DNA from 2 places in the Clostridium sp. FP1 genome. Region 2 is predicted to be linked to the other one. Evidence: a T-box and tRNA genes for the amino acid it is inferred to sense, from the RefSeq annotation. Region 2 holds a T-box; the other holds one or more tRNA genes.

Region 1 (3,184 bases), 4.1 Mb from region 2:
AATACTATTTTTATCTAATGCTCTACAAATAAGCTTTTCCATAGAAGTATCTATTTGAATCTCAGAATTAAAATCTTCAACGATTTCTGAAACAGAATCCGCCATATTGCTAATCTGATTTGCTAAGAGCTCTCTACCTTCACTAAGTCTTGTTCTCCACATTTCATTTATAATATGCTTATTAACAATATCCTCTGTATTTTTAAGTAGAGCAGTTCGCTTTATACATTTTCTTTCAATTTCTTCTGGTACACTGTCGCTTTTTCTTTCAAAATTTTGGATTAATTCTTCAAATGCTGCGTATGTATAATGCAACTCTCTTTTCCAACACATAGACTTCATATTACAATCACTACACACCCTATCTGCAAGATTTTCAACTAAGGCACTACTTTTGCCCTTCATTGCCAATCTTTCATTATCCACTAAATTATTTAATATATCGGACATATTAGAAAGCACATCAGAAAAATTATTTAACCTTCCTACAAATGTATCTTTAATTTTATTTATATATCCTTGCTCAATATATTCCCTCTTTTTATCTGCGTTAAACTCTGTAGATAATTCCGCGTATACTTTTAATGGTATAAGCAAAAATATCACCGCTGCAAGCATTGCCTCGAATATTATAAACTCAGATCCTGTAATACAATATATTTTTATTATTGAAAAAGCTACTAGATAAGCTGCTGCACTTAGCCACTTTCCAGTTTCTTTAAACACACCTGCTATTAAGCCACAAATACCATACATTCCTATAAATATAATCATATTTTTAGAAGACATTCCTACAATAATACCCATAGCAACTCCAGATGCCGCACCAGCTCCACTTCCGTTTATATAAGCTATTATTATAACAAAAGCCAAACCTAAAACGTTTGTAATTGATATATTAAAAACACTGAGTCCCCAAGTTCCTGCTATAATTAGTGAACTTATAATTGACATACTTATTATTTCTTCGTTTGAAAATATATGCTTTGTTTTAATTTCCTTAAAGCATAAAAGACTGTAATCTAGAATAAAATATAAAGGAAAGATACATAAGACTAGAAACATTGCGTTTAAGAAAGCCATTAATCCACTTACCCTAATGATGAAAAAATTATAAATAAACAATTCAAATATAATAATGGCAAACATGCTAGCTAAAGCTCTAGTTTTCACTCTTATCTTATTAAAAATATTACTTAAAACAGCAATGGTAACTATTAATACTAAATATAATGGTAAATTTACTATGCTCTTGTATAAAGTGATATATCCTAAAAATGTACCACTAGCTGTAATTATAGAAATTTTTTTATTATTAATAAATATTGTCGCTATCAAAAAAGCTATACCAAATGGTGCCGTATTATTAATAAGTAGCACCCTGCTTATTAATAAACTTACTGTAAAATAAACAACTGCTCTAATAATTAAATTAATATTTAATTCATTTTTCTTTTGTACTTCCTCTTTTATCTTTTTAAGTCTTTGGTATGGAAATATATCAATACCGTATTGCATTTTACAAATCACCCACCTTTGTTAATTAGAACTTCATTATAGCAAAGGCTTTTGGAAATAATTGTCATAAGATGAGATGCTTATACATTTTTCATGAGACATTAATTTGTATAATTTTTACAATTAGATTTTACAATCTCCTATAATATAAAACAACCTACCATATTTATATAGCAGGTTTTAAAATATTAAATGAAGCTTGTCACTTCATGCCATTATTTATTTGAGGAAATTATATTTATATGTTTTTACTTGCGGATATATTAAATCATCATCTGCGATGCTGCAATATTAACGACTTCAGAAGGTGATTTAGACTCCCACTGAAGTTTTCTATTTATTATAGCTTGTAACTCCCACTTATAGAAATGGGAGACTTTCCTTCTGAAATGTCGTTAAAATTTAGCTTTATGTTTTTTTTATGAAATAAAAAAATAACTCATAAGTTTCCTTATGAGTTATGGTAGCGGAAATAGGACTTGAACCTACGACCCTTCGGGTATGAACCGAATGCTCTAGCCAGCTGAGCTATTCCGCCATGTTTGGTTGCGGGAGCAGGACTTGAACCTGCGACCTTCGGGTTATGAGCCCGACGAGCTACCAACTGCTCCATCCCGCGATATTTGGTGCTGAAGACCGGAATTGAACCGGTACGGTGTTTAACCACCGCAGGATTTTAAGTCCTGTGCGTCTGCCAGTTCCGCCACTCCAGCTTATTTGATTTTAGCATACTTGTTATGCTCGCATAGTCATTATGAAATTTTATTTAACCGACATATTCAGTAATTTAAAATTCATTGGTTGCGGGGACAGGACTTGAACCTGTGACCTTCGGGTTATGAGCCCGACGAGCTACCAACTGCTCCACCCCGCGACATTTGGTGCTGAAGACCGGAATCGAACCGGTACGGTGTTTAACCACCGCAGGATTTTAAGTCCTGTGCGTCTGCCAGTTCCGCCACTCCAGCTTATTTGATTTTAGCATACTTGTCATGCTCGCATAGTTATTATAAAATTTTATTTAACTGATATATTCAGTAATTTAAAATTTATTGGTTGCGGGGACAGGACTTGAACCTGTGACCTTCGGGTTATGAGCCCGACGAGCTACCAACTGCTCCACCCCGCGATATTAGTATTAAAAGTCTAAACCAAATCAATATCACGTTTAACTCTTGCAGGATAATAAGTCCTGTATTTTGTTAATTTTAATTTCTTGTGTTGATATAAGTTATTGTAAGACAATTATAACTATACACTTATCTGCTTAACATGTCAACTGTTTTTCATAAATCAAATTTAGATTTATAATGGTAATGGTAGCGGAAATAGGACTTGAACCTACGACCCTTCGGGTATGAACCGAATGCTCTAGCCAGCTGAGCTATTCCGCCATGTTTGGTTGCGGGAGCAGGACTTGAACCTGCGACCTTCGGGTTATGAGCCCGACGAGCTACCAACTGCTCCATCCCGCGATATTTGGTGCTGAAGACCGGAATCGAACCGGTACGGTGTTTAACCACCGCAGGATTTTAAGTCCTGTGCGTCTGCCAGTTCCGCCACTCCAGCTAACTTATTAACATACAAAGTGTTGCCTTGTAGCAACATTTTATATTATATATGATGTACAAACTATTGTCAACAACTTTTTGTTTTTTTTAAATAG
Region 2 (3,184 bases):
TCGTGCCTTAGTTTTTGTATGAGATTTTAATATTGTGCATTAAATGTAGTTTAAATTTGATTAATATAATATTTTGTTTATTTGATTTAGATGGTATAATATTATTAAAAAGAAGGTGAATGGATGATACAAAATAAAGAACATGTAAAATTAGATGAAGTATTGAAATCATTATTTTCAACATCACACAAAGTTTTGTTGGAATTTTTAAATAGTATATTTGATGAAAATTATTGTAGTGAAGAAGTAGAAATATTAGTAGGGAATGGGGAGTTTTCTTTAGAAAATTCAAATTATGATTTTATTAGAGGTGATTTGTTTTTAAATTTATTAACCAATAAAGAAACGTCTGCCAATTATCATATAGAGTTTCAAACTAAGAATGATACAACCATGGCGATAAGAATGTTTGAGTATGGATTTAATAAGGCAAGAGAACTTTCAAATACAAACAAAAACGTTTTTTATTTTCCAAAACAGTTAGTTATATTTGTAGAAGAAAATTCGAATATTGAGGATGAACTAAAACTAAAAATAGTTTTTCCAAATGGTAAAGAAGTGGATTATAGTGTTGCGGTTATGAAGTATTGGCAATATAGTGACAAAGAATTAATACAGAAAAAACTATATCCCTTACTACCACTTCAAATATTCAAGTTTAGGAAGGAATTAGATAAAGTTTCAAGATACAAATCTAATTCACAAGAGAAAATTAATATAATTTTAGAAAAAGCAAAACAGATGGCATTTTTAGTAGCAAAAGAGGTTAAGGAATTGAATAGCAATAACGAAATATTGGACGAAGATTTGCACAAAATGTTATTAGCAGTACAAAACTTAATTGAGTATTTAAATACAAATTATGGAATAGATAATAAAATTGAGGAAGAGGTGAGTGATATGACTAAAACACTATATGATCCAGTTGTAGCAGAAGCAGCAACAAAAACAGCAAAAATAGAATCTGCATTAAAAGTGTTAAATTCACTATTTGGAGAAATTCCACAGGAATATGTTGAAAAGATTAGTAATGCTACTATAGAAACAATAGACGATATTTTTGTTAATTTGGGGAAAATAAAGGAAATAAAAGAAATTGAAAAATTTTTACATTGAATTCATTAAAAACGTAAAGTTTATAGCTTGACAATCAATTGAATGAGCGTATAATCAAATTTAATAAAATATTATTCATAAATGTTAAGAAAAGGAAAGTACCTTTAAAAATACTTTTACAGAGAGTTCTTGTTGGTGAGAAAGAGCAAAGGATATTAAGGAGAAAATGGCCTTGGAGCGGTGCACCGAAATTCTAAGAATTTAGGCTGCAACGGGTTCACCCGTTATAGTGACAAAAGTATAATCACGTAGTTGTGACGTACTTGATGAGGCCTATATTGTGAAATATAGGTGAATTAGGATGGTAACGCGAAGTCTAACTCTCGTTCCTAAGATTTATTTCTTAGGTTCGGGAGTTTTTTATTTTGCAAAAAAATTATTAGGGAGGTATTTTACATGAATATTTTTATTGGAGGAGCATGGCCTTATGCAAATGGGTCACTAGTTTAAATATTGTTTTGACAAATTAGATTTTTCTTATGATCGTTATTCAAGAACGGATGATGAATATCATAAACAAGAGGTTCAGATATTAATTAAGCTTTTATACGAAAAAGGATTGATTTATGAAAAAGAAGTAGAACAACTTTATTGTGAACATTGCAATCAATTTTTACCGGATAGATATGTAGAAGGTATATGTCCACATTGCAAAAGTATTGCTAGAGGGGATCAATGTGATAACTGTTCAAGTTTATTAGAACCCTTAGAATTATCAGAAAGAGTATGTAAACTTTGTGGGAATGAGCCTATAGTAAAAATTTCCAAACAATTATATTTTAAGTTGTCAAAATTCGAAGGTGAAATAAGAAAGCATTTAGAAAGTTCTAAAGAGAATTGGAGAATAAATGCAGTAAATAATACAGAGAGATATTTGAATGAAGGATTAAAAGATAGAGCTATATCAAGGGATTTATCTTTAGGAATAGATATTCCAATTAAGGGTTACGAGGATAAAAAAGTTTATGTATGGATAGATGCTGTGTTAGGTTATTTTACTGCATGCAAAAAATGGGGAGAAGAAAACAATAAAGACTTTACGAAGTTTTGGAAGAGTGAAAGTATTTCTTACTATATTCATGGAAAAGACAATATACCTTTTCATTCAATTATTCTTCCAGCGCTTTTAAGTGGTATAGGATATAAAAAAATGCCTGATAAAATTATATCTAGTGAATATGTAACCCTTGAGGGCAAGAAATATCAACTAGTAATAATTGGGCTGTATGGATATCAGATATTATTGAAAGATATAATAGTGATTTGATAAGATACTTTTTTATAGCAAATGCTCCTGAGAAAAGAGATGCAGATTTTTCATGGAGAGAATTTATAAATAATAATAATGGTGAATTGTTAGGTGCTTATGGAAATTTAGTTAATAGAACTTTAGTATTTGTTAAGAAATATTTTAATAATATAATTCCAAATGAAATTGTAAATGAAGAAATTAGAAGAAATGTAGAGCAGCTATATAAAAGTGTGGGTAGCAGTATTGAGAAAGGAAATTTAAAAACAGCTATTGAAGAGGTATTTGAGTTTATTAGAAGTATAAATAAATATTTTGATGAGAAAAAACCATGGATTACTGTTAATAGCAATAATGACGAGTGTAGTGACAGTATTTATAATTGTTTATTTTCAATAATAAATATAGCAAATCTATTAAATCCATTTTTGCCTTCATCTTCGCATAAGGTAAAAACTTGGTTAGGATGTGATGTTAATAACTCGAGAAGCGTTGATTTGAAAGTTAATATTGTTATAGGGGAGTTTGAAATATTGTTTCAAAGATTAGATAAAAAACTAATTGATTAAGAGTTAAATATGTTAAAGGAAAGTATAAAATAGAAGTATAGAAAATAATTTATAAATAACCAAATTAAATAATAATTTCCAAAAATGTATTGACAATGTATTTATAAGATTGTAATATATTATTATATTCAGTGAGTGTACCTAGTTTGTACTAGCGGTACAGGGACCATCCTACACGTAGATAACTCTACGGAGTCACTTCTTAAGTGATTTCGTGGGGCTTTTTTTGTTTATAAAAGATTTAAATGAC

Evidence for each region. The T-box of region 2 lies ahead of G9F70_RS03950 (methionine--tRNA ligase). A T-box ahead of a tRNA ligase gene usually reads a tRNA of that ligase, here a tRNA-Met.
Region 1: it encodes a tRNA-Met, which carries the amino acid that the T-box ahead of G9F70_RS03950 (methionine--tRNA ligase) is inferred to sense. The anticodon was not compared.

The regions. Positions count from the first base shown of each region.
Region 1 covers NZ_JAAMNJ020000001.1:4,897,719-4,900,902, forward strand. The annotation lists gene spoIIE (stage II sporulation protein E) at 1-1,518, opposite strand, end outside; tRNA gene G9F70_RS23275 (tRNA-Met) at 1,980-2,056, opposite strand; tRNA gene G9F70_RS23280 (tRNA-Met) at 2,062-2,137, opposite strand; tRNA gene G9F70_RS23285 (tRNA-Leu) at 2,143-2,231, opposite strand; tRNA gene G9F70_RS23290 (tRNA-Met) at 2,317-2,392, opposite strand; tRNA gene G9F70_RS23295 (tRNA-Leu) at 2,398-2,486, opposite strand; tRNA gene G9F70_RS23300 (tRNA-Met) at 2,572-2,647, opposite strand; tRNA gene G9F70_RS23305 (tRNA-Met) at 2,836-2,912, opposite strand; tRNA gene G9F70_RS23310 (tRNA-Met) at 2,918-2,993, opposite strand; tRNA gene G9F70_RS23315 (tRNA-Leu) at 2,999-3,087, opposite strand.
Region 2 covers NZ_JAAMNJ020000001.1:779,333-782,516, forward strand. The annotation lists gene aspS (aspartate--tRNA(Asn) ligase) at 1-11, shown strand, start outside; gene G9F70_RS03945 (hypothetical protein) at 124-1,116, shown strand; T-box leader at 1,194-1,450, shown strand; partial or broken gene G9F70_RS03950 (methionine--tRNA ligase) at 1,628-2,448, shown strand; gene G9F70_RS03955 (hypothetical protein) at 2,599-2,934, shown strand.